DNA from 2 places in the Streptomyces sp. NPDC001663 genome. Region 1 is predicted to be linked to the other one. Evidence: riboswitches for the same ligand, from Rfam matches in the RefSeq annotation. Region 1 holds a riboswitch; the other holds the start of a gene.
The links. Region 1 has a riboswitch for guanidine ahead of ACFY1L_RS42270 (MBL fold metallo-hydrolase). Riboswitches for the same ligand answer to the same signal wherever they lie in the genome.
Positions count from the first base shown of each region.

Region 2: another riboswitch for guanidine. It lies ahead of ACFY1L_RS48015 (DMT family transporter); the one in region 1 lies ahead of ACFY1L_RS42270 (MBL fold metallo-hydrolase).

Region 1 is NZ_JBIAUR010000017.1:122,580-132,148, reverse strand. Features, by position in the region: gene ACFY1L_RS42310 (NAD(P)/FAD-dependent oxidoreductase) at 1-264, shown strand, start outside; gene ACFY1L_RS42305 (helix-turn-helix transcriptional regulator) at 284-1,192, opposite strand; gene ACFY1L_RS42300 (NAD(P)H-dependent oxidoreductase) at 1,332-2,111, shown strand; gene ACFY1L_RS42295 (dihydrofolate reductase family protein) at 2,167-2,745, opposite strand; gene ACFY1L_RS42290 (phosphotransferase family protein) at 2,892-3,878, shown strand; gene ACFY1L_RS42285 (class I SAM-dependent methyltransferase) at 3,933-4,727, shown strand; gene ACFY1L_RS42280 (DUF5302 domain-containing protein) at 5,094-5,327, shown strand; gene ACFY1L_RS42275 (SRPBCC family protein) at 5,464-5,910, opposite strand; gene ACFY1L_RS42270 (MBL fold metallo-hydrolase) at 5,974-6,876, opposite strand; guanidine-III (ykkC-III) riboswitch at 6,889-6,957, opposite strand; gene ACFY1L_RS42265 (maleylpyruvate isomerase family mycothiol-dependent enzyme) at 7,012-7,854, opposite strand; partial or broken gene ACFY1L_RS42260 (hypothetical protein) at 8,042-8,641, opposite strand; gene ACFY1L_RS42255 (family 43 glycosylhydrolase) at 8,684-9,569, opposite strand, start outside.
Region 2 is NZ_JBIAUR010000023.1:15,285-24,853, reverse strand. Features, by position in the region: gene rph (ribonuclease PH) at 1-224, shown strand, start outside; gene ACFY1L_RS48055 (hypothetical protein) at 373-789, shown strand; gene rdgB (RdgB/HAM1 family non-canonical purine NTP pyrophosphatase) at 825-1,427, shown strand; tRNA gene ACFY1L_RS48045 (tRNA-Leu) at 1,472-1,546, opposite strand; gene ACFY1L_RS48040 (HNH endonuclease) at 1,562-2,227, opposite strand; gene ACFY1L_RS48035 (HNH endonuclease signature motif containing protein) at 2,224-2,874, opposite strand; gene bcp (thioredoxin-dependent thiol peroxidase) at 3,013-3,480, opposite strand; gene ACFY1L_RS48025 (DUF3618 domain-containing protein) at 3,585-3,914, shown strand; gene ACFY1L_RS48020 (co-chaperone GroES) at 3,985-4,287, shown strand; guanidine-III (ykkC-III) riboswitch at 4,343-4,435, shown strand; gene ACFY1L_RS48015 (DMT family transporter) at 4,467-4,787, shown strand; gene ACFY1L_RS48010 (transglycosylase domain-containing protein) at 4,784-7,198, opposite strand; gene ACFY1L_RS48005 (ABC transporter permease) at 7,402-8,202, shown strand; gene ACFY1L_RS48000 (ABC transporter permease) at 8,195-9,016, shown strand; gene ACFY1L_RS47995 (ATP-binding cassette domain-containing protein) at 9,023-9,569, shown strand, end outside.

The DNA of each region.
Region 1 (9,569 bases):
CTGCTCCACGAATCGGCGCGGCACGTCGTTCCGGCGCTCGGCACCTCCCGTATCGCACAGACACGGGTGGTCGACCGCCCCATCCCGGCCGACGGATTCCCCTCGGTGGGAGCGGTGCCGTCCGTGCCGGGCTACTACGAGGCCGTTTCCCACAGCGGCATCACGCTCGGGGCGGTGATCGGCCGGCTGCTCGCTTCGGAGATCCTCAGCGGGAAGAGAGACGAGATGCTCGCGGACTTCCGCCCGGAGCGCTTCCTCCCGTGACAGCGCGATCTTCAGAACTTCATGACGTCGAATCGTCAGCGGCGAATGGCGCGCGGTGACTCGCCGGGGGCGTCGACGTGGTTCTCGCACTCGCGGCGGGCGGCCTTGGACGCGCGTCACCGCTGTCCGCGCCGAGGCCCGCGAGCAGGCGCAGCCCGTCCTCGGTGGGGCTGCCGGGGGCCGCGGACAGCACCAGCAGCTCCCTGCCCGACTCGTCCGGTAGCGCGAAGTTCTCCTGGTGCAGTTCCAGCAGCCCGACCAGCGGGTGCCGGTAGGCCTTACGCCCATGGGTGCGGGCGCGCACGTCCGCGCGGGCCCAGAGGCGGCGGAAGCGCTCGCTGCCCATCGCCAACTCGCCGATGAGCGAGGCCAGTCGGGGGTCATCGGGGTATTTGCCCGCGGCCAGGCGCAGGTGCCCGACCACGTCGAGGGTGCACTTCTCCCAGTCCGCGTAGAGGCCGCGCTCGGCCTCCTCGAGGAAGATGTGCCGGGCGGTGTTCAGGCCCGGCATCGGCCGGCCGTAGAGGAGCCCGGCGAGGTGGTTCCCGGCGAGCACATCCATGCGGTGGTCCATGATCAGCGCGGGTGCGTCGGCCACCAGGCCGAGGACGCGCAGCAGCTCCGGCCGGACCCGCCCGCCCGGCGCCTTCGCGCGGCGGCGGCGCTGCCGGGCGAGCCGGTAGAGGTGCCCGCGTTCGGTCTCGTCGAGGCCGAGGACGCGGGCGAGCGCGTCGAGGACCTGCTCGGAGGGCTGGGTCGCACGGCCCTGCTCCAGGCGTACGTAGTAGTCGACGCTGACTCCGGACAGGTGCGCGACCTCTTCGCGGCGCAGCCCTTCGACCCGGCGACGGCTGTCGGTGGGGATGTCGACGGTCGCCGGGTCGACCCGGGAACGCCGGGTCCGCAGGAAGCCCGCAAGATCGTCCATGCCCTCCAGTATGGCCTCGGTGGCGCCCGTGAAGGTGGTCCTGGCATTACCAGGAAGTCCAGGCCGACGGAAGAGGCGTCCCTGAACGCCGGGCGCCGCGGGACCCAGGATCGAAGGCACCCGATCCGAAGGAGTTCCCATGAAGACGCTGATCGTCCACGCCCACCCGGAGCCGAGGTCGCTCAACAGCTCGCTGAAGGACCTCGCGGTGTCCACCTTGCAGACCGCCGGGCACGAGGTGCGGGTGAGCGATCTGTACGCGATGAACTGGAAGGCGGTCGTGGACGCCGCGGACTACGGCCCGGACGCCTCAAGTCCGCTGAAGGTCGCCCTGGACTCGGGCCGGGCCTTCGACGCCGGGACGCTCACCCCGGACGTCCTCGCCGAGCAGGAGAAGCTGCTGTGGGCCGACACGGTCATCTTCCAGTTCCCGCTGTGGTGGTACACGATGCCCGCGATCCTCAAGGGCTGGGTGGACCGGGTGTTCACCTACCACTTCGCGTACGGCGTCGGCGAACACAGCGACACCAGGTACGGCGAGCGCTTCGGCGAAGGCACCCTCGCGGGCAGGAAGGCCCTGCTGTCGGTGACCGCCGGCGGCCCGGAGTCGCACTACGCCGCCCGCGGGATCAACGGCCCCATCGACGATCTGCTGTTCCCGATCCACCACGGCATCCTCTACTACCCGGGCATCGAGGTGCTCCCGCCGTTCGTGCTGTACGGCGCCGACCGGATGACCCGCGAGGACTACCCGGACATCGCCAAGGCCTGGGAACAGCGCCTGCTCACGCTGGAGTCGACCGAGCCGATCGCGTTCCGGCGGCAGAACTTCGGCGACTACGAGATCCCCTCCCTGCACCTCAAGGACGGGCTGGAGCCCACGGGCCGCACGGGTTTCGGGCTGCACGTACGCGGCTGACCGCCGGCGATGGACTCACCGCCCAGGTACGCGACGCCGGGGTACGTGGATGGATTCAGACGTGCAGGGTGGGCCGGTAGATGAGCTCTTGGATGTTGCCGTCGAGTGTCCTGTGCTCGATGAGCTCGAGGTCGAAGTCGGCCGCACCCTGGAAGATCGGGTCCAGCCCGGTCCGACCGGTGATCACAGGGAACAGCGTCACCTGGACGCGGTCGACCAGACCGGCGGCCATCAGTGCCCGGTTCATCGACAGGCTGCCGTGCGAGCGCAACGGCACCTTGGACTCCTCCTTGAGCCGGGCGACGACGTCGACGGCGTCGCCGCTCGCGACGGTCGCGTCCGGCCAGTCGAGGGGTCCTTCCAGCGTGGTCGACACCACCGTCGCCGGCAGGTTCCTCATCCGTGTGACCCATGGGTCACGCACGTCGGACTCCTCGGTGCTCGCGGCCAGCATCTGGGCGAAAGCCCGATACGTGTTGGCCCCGAAGACCATCCGCTGCTCCTCGCGGTACAGCGCGAGGCGGTGGTCGAGGAGCTCCGGGCCTTGCTTGCCCCAGTAGCCGGTCCAGTCGCCGCCGGCGGCGCCGAAGCCGTCGAGGCTGGAAAAGACGTCGAAGGTGTAGGTGGCGGTCATGATGCTCTCCTCGAGTGCGGTTGATCGTGTGTTGGCGATGCAGACCGGCAGCCACGGCGAGACTCATCGGTCCTGGACCAAGAAGTCTGCGATGGCTCGTTGATATCCCGTGGTAGGTCACGGTGGAACGCTCATACGCTTCTCGGGTGTCCGAAGCCCTGACCGCGGAACGCGTCGGTGAGTTGTTCGACGAGCTGCTGCCTGCGCACGGCCCGGTGCGTGCCGTCTCGCGGTTCGCCGAGGGCTCGGTCACCGGCGCGTACCGCATCGAGTTCGCCCGCGCCGACTCGGCGCCGGCCGTGCTGAAGATCTACGGGGCCGACAGCCTGCCGTACGCGGCCAAGGAAGCACGGGCCCTGAGCTTCCTGACCGACCACGGCATCGACATCTCGCCGCGCGTGCTGGCGTTCAGCCGGTCCGCCCCGGCGCTCGACGGCCGCCCGTGTGTCGTCTCCTCGCTGCGCCCGGGCCGCACACTCACGGCACTCGACGAGGAGCTCACCCCTGCGCAGCACCACGAGGTCTACCGGCAGCTGGGCCAGGTGCTCGGGCGACTGCACGCCGTCCCCGCCCACGGTTATGGCTACGTCAACGGCGAGATCCGCGACCCGCTGCCGGACAACCGTGCGCACATGGCCCGCACCTTCGAACGAGAGCTGCGCCGGTTCCGTCACCACGGCGGCGATCCGGCTCTGGCCGACCGGCTCGCCGCCCACGTCGCCGAGCACGCCTCGGCGTTCGCCGCATGCCCCCGGCCCGCCTACTGCCACGGCGACGTGCACGAGCCCAACCTCCTGGTACAGCTCGCCCACGACGGCACCTGTTCGCTGACCGGCCTGCTCGACCCGGCCAACCTGCACGCGGCAGACCCGCTGATGGACTTCGTGCGCCTGGACGCGTTCTCCATGAACGGGGACGCAACGAAAATCGCCGGGCTGTTGTCCGGGTACGGCGTGTCCGCAGCCGGACAGCAGCCCGGCCAGTGGCCAGAGGCCTGGCGCTCGCGCCTGCCGCTCTACCGCATCGCGCTCGCCCTCGAGCTGTACAACTGGTTCACGATCACCGGTCAGACATCCCTCCTGCCCGCCCTCGACCGTGGCTTGCGCCGACTCCTGGGCGAGCCTGGCCCATGACCGATGAGTTCGCCAGGCACGCTTGGTGCACGACCGGTGAGAGGAGAGAGCGACGTGGCCGACTACGCACTGACCCTCAACGACTCGGAGGTCGAGCGCTACCGGATCATGGCGGATTCCGCCGAGCGGCGGGAGCGTGAGCTATGGGGCGCCGCCGGAGCGGTCCCCGGTGCGCGGATCGCCGACGTGGGCTGCGGGCCCGGTGCGATCGCGGTTCGGCTGGCGGCCATCGCCGCCCCGGACGGCGCCGTATGGGCGGTCGACCGGGACGGCGACGCGCTCGCCGTCGCCTCGGCGCTCGCCGCACGCTCCGGCGTACCGGTGCACACCTCCGTCGGTTCCGCCGACGCCACCGGGCTGGCCGCCGGCACCTTCGACCTGGTGATGCTCCGGCACGTCCTGGCCCACAACGGCGGCCGTGAGCAGGCGATCGTCGACCACCTCGCCGCCCTGGCCAAGCCCGACGGCGGCGCGGTGTACCTGGTCGACATCGACGCGAGCTCCTCCCGGCTGCGCGGCGCCGGTCCCGTGTTCGACGAGATGGACGAGCGCTACCGCGAACTGCACCGCCGCCGCGGCAACGACCTGACCGTCGGCACCCGGCTCGACGAACTGCTCACCGCGGCCGGCCTGGAGATCATCGCCTTCGAGGGCCACATCACCGTCCTGACACCGCCGCCCGGCATGCGCGGCCCCGTCTGGGCCGCCCGCGACGCGCTGATCGCCGAGGGCCTCGCGACCCCCGACGACATCGCCCGCTGGGACGGCGCCTTCCAGCGCGCCGAGCACGCCCGCAGCGAAGTCCGCTTCTTCGCCGCCAACTTCGTCGCCGTCGGCCGACGAACCTGACAGCAGCATTACTCCCCGGGCGGGACCGGCAGGGTGGCTCCGAGGGAGACAGGCGTGCCGAAGTTCAGTGTCCCGTCCGCGTTCCACGTGAACTTCAGCGCCCTGGTGCGGCGGTTCATGGCGCAGCCGCCGCTCGCCGAGTTCCTGGACGACCGCAGTCCGCGAGAACGACGAGGTGCGCGAGGTCGTGCAGCTCTTCCTCGACGGCGAGGCGAAGGGCGACACAGCGGAGCTCAAGCAAGCCCATCGCCCGCACGACGCCACGCTCAGTCCGACCGACCTGGTCGGCGGCAGTGGTCATGGTGTCCGTCCCCGCGCTCGGCATGACACGCTGTGTCTTCAACCGTGCGAACGCAGGAGGTCACCATGACTGCCGATTCTTCACCGCAGGACGGCCCGGAGCCGGCTGACGCCGAGCGCTCTCCTCTGGCGCCCGACGAGGAGGGCCAGTACGACCTCAAGCGCAAGTTCCGTGAGGCCCTCGCGCGCAAGCGCGGTGAGCAGACGGAGGGCGCCGCGCACACGGACGCGTCGAAGATCCGTGGCGCGCACGGCCCGGCCGCGAGCCAGCGGACGTTTCGGCGTAAGAGCGGGGGCTGATCACCAGCTTGTGATGCCGGGTGCGGGGCGTGGGCGCGTGGGTGGCGCCGGCGGCCCGCACCGGCCTCGCTCCACGCCGGTACGCCCATCGCCGTGCGCCGCCGCAGCGGCCGCACCAGCGCGCCCCCTGCCTTTCTCAGGACGCCTCCACGGCCGCCTTGATGCGTTGGCCGAACGCGGGCGCGTCCTTGCGTGCCGCACTCAGTGCGAAGCCCACCAGCAGCTTTCCGATGCCGTGGCCTTCGAGGACGTTGAAGATCCTCACCCTGGTCGTGCCCGGACCGGTGGACTCCAGGTCGTAGCCCCCCTCGTCCGCCGTGACGATGTTCTTCGAGATCTCCGCCCAGCGGATTCGGTGGGGAGCCTCGAACTCGGTGATCCGGAACTTCCGGCCCGTCTTCATGCCGGCGTCCTTGACCGTGCTCGTGAAGACCGTGCCCACGGCCGTCGACCCCTCCGGAGTCTTCGTGATCGCCTGGACCCTCGGGCTGAACTTGGGGTCGTTCGTGCCGTCGGAGAGAAAGGCGAAGACCTCCTCGATGGGGCGGTTGATCTCGGCTGTCGCCTCAAACTGACCGGTCACGGTTCCTCCTGTGCTGCGGTCGCTGGAGTTCCGGCTGAGTGCACGCTGCCTTGCCGAGCATCTTCAGCGTATCGGCGCGACTCCACCCGTGCCCCTCATGGGCGCCGGCCAGAGGATGAAGTCGGCGAACGCGCGGCGAGCGGGGTGGGGCCCGACCTCGTCCAGGGCCGCGCGCACGGCGTGCAGGTGGGCCGGGGTCATTTCGAGTGGGGGTTCGTCCGGCTGGTACGTGGTGCGGATCGGGTAGTCGACACCGGGCTCGCGTGTCATCTCGATGTGGCAGCCCAGAACGTGGGTGACCGGACGGTGGTCGGCGAATGCGATCAGCCGGTCGATGGTCCGTGAGAAGGCCGACCAGTCCTCGATGTACAGCCGTCCGCGGTAGACGGTGTCTCCCGTCAGCAGGAACCCGGTCCACGGGTCGTAGAAGGTGATCGCCGCAGCGTCATGGCCCGGAGTCGCGAGCGCTTCCAGCACCCGGCCCCCGAGGTCGAGGGGTCGCACCGCCTCCGGGTCGCTGGCGAACCCGAAGTAGGCCCAGGCCGCATCCCGGTCGCCGTCCACCACGATCGTGTCCGGCCGGCCCAGGAACTGGCCGTCGCCCGCGACGTGATCGCCGTGCGAGTGCGTGTGGAGGACGAGAAGGCCATAGGAGTCGCGGGGGTTATTGGCCAGCCACGTCGCGACAAGGCCGTCGACGGTCCGGCGGACCGGAAAGAACTCCGGTGACGCCGTGGCACCCGTGTCGATCAGGACCGCCTGGCGCTCCCCGAACAACAAGTACAGGAACGGAGCCTCGTAGTTGATCGCCTTGTTCTGCCTCAGCAACACCGTGTGCTCGTCGTACCAGTGCACCTGAAGATCGGGGTCGGTGTTGTGCTTGGCCGACGGCGACCCGTGAATCCAGTCGACGCCCAGTGGCTCCGCGCTGAGCTTCCGGACCCCGAGCTCACCCGCACCGGACACGCTGCCTCCTGAAGTGCGTCGTCTTGGCGGGCCGGGTACGGCGCACATCTCGTCCGGGAAGACACGCGCTCGCGTCTCCATCGGGGACGCTATCAGCGCACATCGAGTACGGGCGAGCAGCTGCCCGCCAGGGGATCAGGGTGCCGTGAACAGCGTCGGGAAGCGGGGCGCGAGCCAGGGCTTGCGTCCCCAGGCGAGCACCTGTCCGCGCCCGATGGCCCGCCACGGGTTGCGCCGGCCCAGCGCTATGAGGAGGAAGGTCACGGGTTCGATCAGGATGGTGCAGTCCGGACGTTCCAGCGGCGTCGGGCTCACGTGCACGGCGCCGTCGCCCAGGCCGACGCCGAACGCCGCGCCGCCCCGCAGACGGACGACATAGCGGGCGGCCAGATCGGCGGTGGCGGCCGCGTCGACGACGCGCGGCATGACCGAGAGCATGAACGGCATGCACAGCCCGACCCGGTCGCGGTCGATCATGTGCGGGCGGTGCAGCGCGCGAGCGAGGTCGTGGCCGTGGCCGTGGCCCAGCATGTGCGTCAGCAGGTAGGAGGCGAGCACGTGCCGGTCCATGGGGCCCAGAGGCGTGACGAGGGCCGGGTCGGCGGTGCTCTCGTCGTTCGCGGCCCGGTCCATGGCGTCGAGGAACAGGTCGGCCTGCTCCGTGATCATCGACGCCAGCGGCTGCGCCCCGCGCTCCGCGAACGCGTCGAGGGCCTGGGCGTTGGCCGCGGCCAGACTCTGCGGCGTGCCGTCTCCGTAGGGGCGTTCGTGCCCGGCTGCGAGGTCGGCCATCAGCTCGTTGGCCAGTGCCAGATGGGCGGCCGCCTCACCGAGCGTCCACTGCGAATCCGGTACGGGAACCGTCGTGTCGGACGCGCTCTCCAACAGCGTGGCGATGTCCCCGGCGGTCTCACGTATCGCTCGTGCGAGCCCTTCGGGCAGAGGCCCGCGGATGTCCTGCTGCGCCGTAGGCTGCACGTTTTCTGTTCCCTCCCGCCCGACGCGCCCCTCGCGTGTCCGGCGCGCCGTACCCAATCAGACGCGAGGACGCACGACAAGCCCTCGCGCTCCGGGCTCTTCCAGGACGGCGAGCAGGGGACGAACGCCACGGGCGCACCCGGAGCGCCAAGCCCCGGATGCGCCCGCTGAGGCACCGGCCCTGCGGTCACAGACCGTCGCGGACCATCGCGGCGACGATCTGGACGTGGCGGTCGGCCGCCGTGTTGGAGAACTCGTTCTCGTAGTTCAGGCCGTAGGGCCAGAAGTGGCCGCCACCGGTGGACAGCGTGGCGCCCGAGCCGTCGAACTGCCTGACCAGCGCGGTGGCCTGCGCGCCGTGCCAAGTCCCGCCGCCGGCCAGGGTGTTTCAGCTGGCGTTGGTGCCGACGCCGATGGTGTGGGCCATCTCGTGCAGGGCGGTCCGCTCGGTCATGTAGCTGCGGTTGCTGCCGAAGCGGATGGTGCCGTTGTTGCTGCCGTCGGCGGTGCCCACGCTGGGGTCGTAGCGGACGGTGATGCTCTTGCCGAGGTCGCTGAGGTTGTTGTACCGGGCGACCGCGGCGTTCATCGCCTTGGTGATCAGGTCGTACGCCGACTGCTGGTCCTGGGTGGGATTGCTCGCCCGCTCCAGGGTCCAGGTGATGGTGGCCGCCGCCACCTGCTCCTGCGGCGCCGGTGCCGTCTGCGGGGCGGCCTGGGCGATGCCCGGGCCCGCCAGCAGGGCGGCCGCCAGCGCGGCGGCGACCACTGTCCTTCGTGAACTCATGTGGGCGTCCTCCTGTGGGGGTAGGAGTTCATCCGGTTCGGCTCACCGGGTGCGGTTGCCGATGGTGACGGTGCCCAAGAGCCTCGGGCTGGTGGCGTTGTCGTAGACGACCTGGCCGCCGGACTTCTTCCAGATCCTGATGCGGAAGGTGTCCGGAGATTCGGTGGCGGTGACGCGGAAGGCGTAGCCGCCGGTGCCGTTGACCGTGCCGGAGCCCTGGTAGACCGCCTGGGAACCGGTGACCACGAGCCAGTCGGAGCCGGTGGAGCGGAACTGCAGCTTGGCCGCGCCGAGTTCGAGGGAGGCCTGGCCGGTGGGGGCGGTGGCTCCCTTCGGGTAGAACGCCGTGAAGAAGAAGGCGGCCTTGCCCGTCAGGTCCGGCTTGGCGGGGTAGGCGCCGGCGGGGGAGGTGAAGACGCCGGTGCCGAGCGCGGGGCCGGCGGAGCGGTCGTAGGCGATCAGTTCGGGGAGGGTCTTGGTGTCCGTGGCGCCGTCGTCGTCGGTGACGGTGATCACCGGGTGGCGGATGCCGGCCTTGGCGTAGGTGTGTTCGGCCCGGCAGCCGGCGGCGGTCACGGTGCCGGGCTGTGGGTCGCCGCCGTCCTTCCAGTCGACCTTGCAGGTGTGGGTGTCGTTCGCACCCGGGTCGGTGAACTCGGCGGTGACGACCGTGCGTTGGCCGACCGACACGGCGGACCGCGGTCCCTCGGCGGAGGTGATGACCGGTGCCGCGTTGGCCACCTTGACGGTCGCCGTGTCGCTGCTGCGTCCGCCGGTCAGGGTGAGCGTGTAGGTGCCGTTGTCGGTGCAGGTGATCGTGGTCTTCGCCGCACCGGGGTCGGCGACGGTGCAGGGCGCTCCCTCCTCGACCGTCCAACTCGGGCTGCCCGCACCGGAGATGGTGCCGTTCAGCGCGATCGCGTCGCCC
Region 2 (9,569 bases), on a different contig from region 1:
GTGTCCCCCTGCTCGACCTCTGCTACGAGGAGGACGTGAAGGCCGACACCGACATGAACGTCGTCTGCACCGGCGACGGCCGCTTCGTCGAGGTCCAGGGCACCGCCGAGGCCGAGCCCTTCGCCCGCGAGGAGCTCAACTCCCTGCTGGACCTGGCGGTTTCCGGCTGTGAAGAACTCGCTGTCCTTCAGCGCAAGGCACTTGATACGGTCCTCGAAAAGTAAAGGGCGCACCAAGAAAGGGCGGCCGCCGGGGCAACCTCCGGCACCCGCCCGGGCGTCACTATGAGTGCGGGCGCACGGACAACACCGTGCGCCCGACCAGTTACGGGGGGCCTCTGAACGGGGCCTGGACATGGGAGGGACCACAGTCATGGCCGTGAGCCGAGGCCGCCGCAGTCGTCGGAGCCGTCGTATCGCCATCGCTTTCACCGCAGTGGCGGCCGTCGGACTGACGGCCGGACTGACCACCGGCTGCGACGCCGTCGACAAGGCCCTGGACTGCGTCCAGACCGCCGACACCATCGCCGACAGCGTCACCGATCTCCAGCAGGCCGTGGAGAACGCGTCGAACGACCCGACCCAGCTCGACGAGTCGCTCGCCTCCATCGACAAGAACCTCGACAAGATCGGCGACAAGACCGACAACGCCGACGTCAACAAGGCGGTCGACGACCTCAACAAGGCCGTGGACAACGTCCGTACGTCCATCAAGAACGGCGACAACACACCGGACGTCAGCCCGGTGACGGACGCGGCGGGCGAGCTGACGAAGGTCTGCACCTCGTAACCCGGTGGGGGACGGGCCCGGAATACTGTTGGCCCATGACCCGCTTGATCCTCGCCACCCGCAACGCCGGAAAGATCACCGAACTGAGGTCGATCCTCGCCGACGCAGGTCTCCCGCACGACCTCGTCGGCGCGGACGCCTACCCGGAGATCCCCGACGTCAAGGAAACCGGCGTGACCTTCGCCGAGAACGCGCTCCTCAAGGCCCATGCCCTCGCCCGGGCGACCGGCCTGCCCGCCGCCGCCGACGACTCGGGCCTGTGCGTCGACGTCCTGAACGGCGCGCCGGGCATCTTCTCCGCCCGCTGGGCCGGCAAGCACGGCGACGACCGCGCCAACCTGGACCTGCTCCTGGCCCAGCTCGGCGACATCGCGGACGAACACCGCGGCGCCCACTTCGCCTGCGCGGCGGCGCTTGCGTTGCCGGACGGCACGGAGCGGGTGGTCGAGGGCCAGCTGCGGGGCGTACTCCGCCACTCCCCGACGGGCACGAACGGCTTCGGCTACGACCCGATCCTGCAGCCGGAGGGGGAGTCGCGGACCTGCGCGGAGCTGAGCGCGGAGGAGAAGAACGCGATCAGCCATCGGGGGAAGGCGTTCAGGGCGTTGGTGCCGGTGGTGCGGGAGCTGTTGGGCTGACGCTGAAGGGCGCCTCACCTGTTGGTGCGGCGCCCTTTGCAGGGTGGGCCCGGTGGGACTCGAACCCACGACATACCGGACCTAAACCGGCATCCTCTAGCCAGCTGGGATACGGGCCCGCGGCGCTGACTACTCTACTGGGCGCTGCGGACCGCTTGTCGCCGTCGCCCCCCTCGGCACCATGTGGTGGTGATCGCGTGGCAGTTGGGGCACAGCAACCGTAGGTTCTCTCGCCGGTTGTCCCGCCAGTCCCCGTTGATGTGATCGACCTCCAGCGTCATGGGTTTTCCGAGCCACTCCGCGCCGCCCCCGCACCTGGCGCACTCCTCTGGCACACCGACGTCGCGAAGCGCGCGGCGCAGGAGCGAGGTCTTCGTCCGCTGTTTTGCGTCGTGCTGGACGAGAACCTCCTCGGGCCGTTTGGCGGTCGCGCTCGGCTTACCTCGCTGGTGTGCCTGCCCCAGGAAGTGCGAGGTCGTGATCTGATGCTCGGTGATCCACTTGCGCAGCTGGGTACGTTGCGAGCCGTTGCCCGGGCGACCCAGGCGGCGCAGCACCTCGGCGAGGGAGGATGACTCGGCGACGGCCGATCGCAGCTCGTCCTCCGTTGGGCGAGGGCGTCTGCCGCAGGGGCGGAAGTGCGAGATGTCGATGCCGAAGTGAACGAACCGTTTCGCGAGGTAGCGGCGAAGGTTCCCGTATGGCCGAGTACCGAAGAGGGCGATGACCTCGTCGATGTCGGCACATCTCTCGGCGGCCTCGGCCAGTCGCTCGCGGGTGTACTGCACGCCAGCGGTCATGAGGTGCGCCCCTTGTTGCGCCCCCGGTAAGTGTCCGTCGTTGAGTGGCAGTTGGGGCACAGCAGCCGCAAGTTCTCGATGCGGTTGTTTCGCCAGTCGCCGTCGATGTGGTCGACCTCAAGGGGGAGCGGTTCTCCGAGCCACACCGCTTCGGTACCGCACAGGGAGCATCGCTCCTCCATGCCCAACTCGCGCATCGCCCGCTTGAGACGGCTGCTCGGAACGCGCGTGGCGCGTGCCGAGGTCTCCTCGACGAGGATCTCCTCTGCTGTTCGACGGCGCTGGTTGTGCCGCTGCCGCTCCGTGCGGATCACCGGCGTGAAGTGCGAGGTGTCGAGGCCGTACGCCTTGATGCGCCGCGAGATGTTCGTGTGGTGCCCGCCGACCGGGTCGAGTCCGAGCCGCCGTAGTACCTCGTTCACGCTCGTCGATCGGGCGACCACGGGCTCGAGGATCTCTCTCGTCCACTTGGCCCCCTCGCGCTCGAATAGCGAGACATCCACCCCGAGCTTCTTCATCCGTTCATAGATGTATCGCCGCCTCCAGCTCTTCGGCTCCACCCCCAACCTCCCCAACGCCTCCGACAACGTCCGCGCCCCCCGAGCCGCCTCCTCCAGCCGCTCCCTGGTGTACGCACTGGCCCCCATGAGCCCCTCCGTTCCGACCACGCGTTCGTGGCATCGCACGGAGTAACGAACCGCTAATCGGACAGTCACGCCCGAAACGTAAAGCGGCCCGCACCAGGTCACCCCGGTGCGAGCCGCTCGCTCAGCGGAAATGGGCCCTCAGATACCCAGATCCTTGATGATCTTGGCCACGTGGCCCGTCGCGCGGACGTTGTACAGGGCCCGTTCGACCTTGCCCTCCTCGTCCACGATCACCGTGGAGCGGATGACGCCCATGTACGTCTTGCCGTAGTTCTTCTTCTCGCCGTAGGCGCCGTACGTCTCGATGACCGTCTTCTCGGGGTCGCCGGCCAGCGTGATCTTCAGGGATTCCTTGTCGCGGAACTTCGCCAGCTTCTCGGGGGCGTCCGGGGAGATGCCGATGACGTCGTAGCCGGCGCCGGTCAGCAGCTCCAGGTTGTCCGTGAAGTCGCAGGCCTGCTTGGTGCAGCCGGGCGTCAGGGCCGCGGGGTAGAAGTAGACGATGACCTTGCGGCCCTTGTGGGCCGACAGGGACACGTCGTTGCCGTCGGCGTCGGGGAGGGTGAAGTCGGGGGCCACGTCCCCGGGCTGGAGTCGCTCGCTCATTGGGCCAGCGTAACCGGGGGTCCTGACAGTGCAGGGGCGGGCGGAGCTGACAGACTGTCCGCAACAAGCAGCAACAGGCATCAGCTGACTTCGGAGGCCCTACGGTGGCGGACACGTCGGACACCAGAACCCCGGCGCAGATCGAGGCGGACATCAGGCGCCGCCGTGACGTGCTGGCCGAGACGCTCGACGAGATCGGGGTGCGGGTGCACCCGAAGACGATCGTCGGCGACGCCAAGGCCAAGGTTGTGTCCAATATTGATCACACGCTGGGGCGGGCCTACGTCGGTGTCAACAAGGTCGTGACCGATGTGAAGGCCCAGTTCGTCGACGAGGAGGGCGCGCCCCGGCTGGAGCGGGTCGTGCCCGTCGCCCTCGTGGTCGTCGGGGTCGTGGGGCTGCTCGCCCTCGGCACCCGGCGGCGCAAGGGCTGAGCGAGAGCTGTAGGTTCAGGGCGTGAGCGCCAACAGAAACAGCACCCAGCACGACAAGTTGCCCATCCGGATGCTGCACGACCGAGTCCTCGTGAAGCAGGAGACCGGTGAGGGCGAGCGTCGGTCGGGCGGGGGGATCCTGATTCCCGCCACCGCGGCGGTCGGGCGGCGGCTGGCCTGGGCCGAGGTCGTCGCCGTCGGGCAGAACGTGCGGACCGTGGAGCCCGGCGACCGCGTCCTGTTCGACCCGGAGGACCGTGCCGAGGTCGAGGTGCGGGGCGTGGCGTACGTGCTCATGCGCGAGCGTGATCTGCACGCCGTGGCCGCCGACCGTTTCGAGGGGTCCGAGGACACGACGGGCCTCTACCTGTAATTCAACGGTTCAAGCAGTTCCAAGGGGCTGGTGACCATCGTCACCAGCCCCTTTTGCCGTTCCTTTGCTAGCTTTGAAGGAGCCCGACGAGACGCGCCGTACCGGGTCTGCAGCAACAGCCAGTCAGTGACAGCAAAGACGACGCACCCCCTGTAACGCCTGTTTCCGGAGGTGCCGTCATGGCCTGGGTTCTGTTGCTCGTCGCCGGTCTGCTCGAGGTCGGCTGGTCGATCGGGATGAAGTACACGGACGGGTTCACGCGGTTCGTGCCCAGCGTGCTCACCGGCGCGGGCATCGTCGCCAGCATGCTGCTGCTGTCGTATGCCGCCAGGTCCCTTCCCATTGGTACCGCCTACGGCGTGTGGGTCGGGATCGGGGCGGCCGGTGCGGCGGTGCTCGGCATGGTGGTGCTGGGGGAGCCGGTCACCGCCGCGCGGATCTTCTTCGTGTCTCTGCTGCTGGTCGCCGTGGTGGGGCTGAAGGCGACCTCGGGTCACTAGGTCTGCGGGCCTCCTGTGCCCGCGGACACTCCTCCGGTGTCGGTGCCTGTCGTGCCGCCGGTCGTGCCCCCGGTGTCCGTGCCTCCCGTGGTGCCGCCGGACGTCGTGTCGCCGGTGGTGCCGCCTGTGGAGGTCGTCCCGCCGTCGCCGGTGGTGCCGCCGGTCGTCGTGCCGCCCGTCGTGCCGCCGGTCGTGTCCGTGCCGCCGGTCGTGGTGGTTCCGCCGTCGGTCGTGCCGCCGTTGTCCTGGCCCTGGGTCTGGCCCTGGTCGTCCTGGCCGCCCGTGGTGGCGCCGCCGTTGTCCTGGCCGCCGGTGCCCGGCTGCTGTGTGGTGGGCGGGAGGGTGGGCTGCGCGGTCTGTTCGGCGCCCGGCTGCAGCTGGAGGTCGAAGTCCGTGGCCGGCTTCCCCTTCAGGGCGGCCTTGGTGTACTGGGCCCAGATCTGGGCGGGCGGGCCGCCGCCGTTGACGCGCTGCAGGCCCATCGCGCCGTACAGCGACTTGTGCGCGGCGGTCACCGGGTCCTGGCCCATGACGGAGACGACGGTCGCGAGGTCGGGTGTGTAGCCCGCGAACCAGGCGGCGGTGTCCTCCTCCGCGGTGCCGGTCTTGCCGGCGGCGGGGCGGTCGGCGGCCTGGGCGGCGGTGGCCGTGCCGTTCTCGACGACGCTCTGCAGGATCGAGGTCGTGGTGTCGGCGGCCTCGCGGCTGACGGCCTGCGTGCCAGTGTTCTTGGGCAGCTCGACGACGTCCTTGCCGTCCTTGGTGATCGAGTCGATCATCGTGTACGTGCCGTGCTTGCCGTGGTTGGCGAGGGTCGCGTAGGCCTCCGCCATGTCGAGGACGCTGGCGGTGTTCACGCCGAGCGCGATGGAGGGGGTGCCGGTCAGGTCGGGGGTGTCGGACGGGACGCCGAGGGAGATCGCCGTCTGCTTCACCTTCTCCGGGCCGACGTCCACGGCCATCTGTGCGTACACCGAGTTGACGGACTTGTCGGTGGCGGTGCGCACGGTGATGTTGCCGTACGACGCCTCGTCCTCGTTCTCCGGTGCGTAGCCGCCGCCGCTCCAGCCTTGTACGGGGCGCTTGTTGGTGCCGTCGTAGTAGGTGTTCGGGGTGATGGTCTGGCCGTCCTGCGTCTCGGAGTGGTTCTGGACGGCCGAGGCGAACACGATGGGCTTGAAGATGGAGCCGACCTGGAAGTCGCCGCGGGTCGCGCCGTTCGTGTACTGCTTGACGTAGTCGATGCCGCCGTACATGGCGACGACCTTGCCGGTCTTGGGGTCGACGGAGGCGCCGCCGGCGCGGACGTAGTTGTCGACCTTGTTGTTCTTCTTGTCGAGCTTCTTCATCACCTGGTCGTTGACCGCCTTCACGAAGGCGTCCTGCTTCTTCTTCTGCAGGGTGGTGGTGATGCGGTAGCCGCCGGCCTCCAACTCGTCCGTGGTGACGATCTTGTTCTTGGTGAGGTAGTCCTTGATGGCCTGGACGATGTAGCCGCGCTGTCCGGACATGCCGGTGGAGACGGTCTGTTCCTTCGGCATCGGGAACTTCAGGCCGGCCCGCTCGGACTCGGTCAGCCAGCCCTTCTTGACCATGCCGTCCAGGACGTAGTTCCAACGCGCCACGGCCGCGGCCTTGTTCTCGGGGTGCGCGATGACGTCGTACTCGCTGGGGGCGTTGACCAGCGCGGCGAGGTAGGCGGCGTGGGCCGGGTCGAGGTCGGTGGCGTCCTGGCCGTAGTAGGCCTGGGCGGCGGCCTGGATGCCGTAGGCGTTGCGGCCGAAGTAGCTGGTGTTGAGGTAGCCCTCGAGGATCTGGTCCTTGGACTCCGTGCGGTCCAGCTTGATCGAGATGAAGAACTCCCTGGCCTTGCGGGTGACGGTCTGTTCCTGGGCCAGGTAGTAGTTCTTCACGTACTGCTGGGTGATCGTCGAGCCGGACTGGGTGCCCTTGCCGGTGGCGGTGTTCCAGGCGGCGCGGACCATGGCCTTGGGGTCGATCGCGGACTCGGTGTAGAAGTCGCGGTCCTCGGCGGCCAGGACGGCGTGCTGGGCGTCCTTGGAGACCTGGGCGAGCGAGACGTTCTCCCGGTTGACCTCGCCGTCGCGGGCGAGTTGGGAGCCGTCGGCGTACAGGTAGACGTTCGACTGCTTGGTGGCGAGGGCGTTGGCCGGGGGGATCTTGACCATGGAGTAGCCGAGGAAGAACAGGCCGATCAACAGGAGTATGCCGATCACGAAGGTGCCGAGCACCATGCGCCAGGTCGGGATCAGCCGACGCCAGCCGGTGCGCTTGGGCCGCCCCGGCTTCTTGCCGCTCGGCTCGGGAGCACCGCCCGGCTGGGGAGCGTTTTGCGGCTCTCTCGGTGCCCAGCCCTGGGTCGGCTGCTGCGGCTGCGGCTCGTCGCTCATGTTGTGCACGGACTCCTGTTTCGCGTCGTACGTTCCCGTACGCCCTCGTACGCCATCTGCGTCCCCTCTTGAAGACTCTCGCACCATGCGTTCCGTTCCCGGATCACGGCACGCACCGGGGCCGGAAAATGCGTGGCGTACGTCACTACCAGCGGACTAGGCTCCTGCGCTTCGGTGTCGGGCGGTCCGGGAGGTTGACTGACGTGGGCTCGGGACGGTTGTACGGGGCCGTCGCGGCGGGTGGTTTCAGACGGTACGCGACGTATCGGGCGGCCACGGCGGCCGGGGTGTTCACGAACACGGTCTTCGGCGTGATCCTCGTCTACACGTATCTGGCGCTGTGGGACGAGAAGCCGCACCTCGGGGGGTACGACCAGGCGCAGGCGGTGACCTATGTGTGGCTGGGCCAGTGCCTGTACGCGACGCTGGCGATCCAGGGCGGTGGCGCGGAGAAGGATCTGATGGAGCGCATCCGCACCGGTGAGATCGCCGTGGACCTGTACCGGCCGGCCGACCTCCAACTGTGGTGGCTGGCAAGCGACTTGGGGCGGGCGCTGTTCCAGATGCTGGGGCGGGGCGTGGTCCCGTTCGTCTTCGGCGCGCTGTTCTTCCCGATGGCGCTGCCGACGGCGCCCACCGCCTGGGCGGCCTGTCTGGTCGCGCTGCTGCTGGCGATGGTCGTCAGCTTCGCGATCCGCTATCTGGCGGCGCTGAGCGTGTTCTGGCTGATGGACGGCATGGGCGTCAGCCAGGCCCTGGTGATCACGGGCATCTTCTTCTCGGGCATGGTGCTGCCGCTGAACGCCTTCCCGGGTGTGTTCGGCGAGATCGTGCGGGCGCTGCCCTGGGCCGCGCAGATCCAGATGCCGGCGGACGTGCTGATGGGGGAGACCGATCCGCTCGGGGCGTTCGCCTTCCAGGCGGCGTGGGCGGTGGCGCTGCTGGCGGCCGGGCGGCTGCTGCAGTCGGCGGCGACGCGGCGGGTGGTGGTGCAGGGTGGGTGAGCGCAGTGCCCTTGCCGAAGGGCTGCGGGCCTACGGGCTGATCGCCGGGATGTGGGTGCGGTCCAGCATGACCTACCGCGTCTCCTTCGCCGTCACCGTGCTGGGGAACGGTGTGGTGACCCTCCTGGACTTCGTCGGGATCCTGCTGATGTTCTCGCAGGTCGACTCGCTGGGCGGCTGGTCGCTGCCCGAGGTCGCCTTCCTGTACGGGCTGTCGGCGACGTCGTTCGGGATCGCCGACCTGGTGCTCGGCTCGATGGACGTGCTGGGCGCCCGGATCCGCGACGGCTCGTTCGACACGCTGCTCGTGCGGCCCGCGCCGGTGCTCGCCCAGGTGGGTGCCGACCGCTTCGCGCTGCGCCGCCTGGGCCGGATCACGCAGGGTGCGCTGGTGCTGGGCTGGGCACTGACGGTGGTCGACGTCGACTGGAGTGCGGCGAAGGTGCTGCTGGTGCCGGTGATGGTAGTCAGCGGGGCGGTGATCTTCTCGGCGGTGTTCGTGGCGGGCGCGGCCTTCCAGATCCTGGCGCAGGACGCGGCCGAGGTGCAGAACGCGTTCACGTACGGCGGGACCACGCTGCTGCAGTACCCGCCGACGGTGTTCGGCAAGGACCTGGTGCGCGGTGTGACCTTCATGCTGCCGCTGGCCTTCGTCAACTGGGTTCCCGCCGCCTATGTGCTGGGACGGCCGTACCCGATCGGTCTGCCGCAGTGGGCGGCCTTCGCCTCGCCGCTGGTGGCGGTGGCCTGCTGCGCGCTGTCCGGGCTGGCCTGGCGGGCGGGGCTCAGGTCGTATCGGAGTACAGGGAGTTAGCGGACAGTGGACAGTGACTTCATCGAGCTCGACCGCGTCGAGAAGGTCTTCGACGTGCGCAGGAAGACCGGGTTCCTCAAACGGGAACGCCGTCAGGTCCGTGCCGTCGACTCCATCTCCTTCACCGTGGCGCGCGGCGAGATGGTCGGGTACATCGGGCCGAACGGCGCCGGCAAGTCGACGACCATCAAGATGCTGACGGGAATCCTGACCCCGAGCGGCGGCCGGCTGCGGGTCGCGGGCATCGACCCGTCCCGTGAGCGTACGCGGCTCGCGCATCGCATCGGGGTGGTGTTCGGGCAGCGTACGACGCTGTGGTGGGACCTGCCGCTGATCGACTCGTACAAGCTGATGCACCGCATGTACCGGATCCCGGACGCCCGTTACCGCGAGAACCTCGACCGCTGTGTCGAACTCCTCGAACTGGGCGAGCTGTTGGAGGTTCCGGTACGGCAGCTGTCGCTGGGCCAGCGGATGCGCGGCGACATCGCGGCGGCGCTGCTGCACGACCCGGAGGTGCTGTACCTGGACGAGCCGACGATCGGGCTGGACG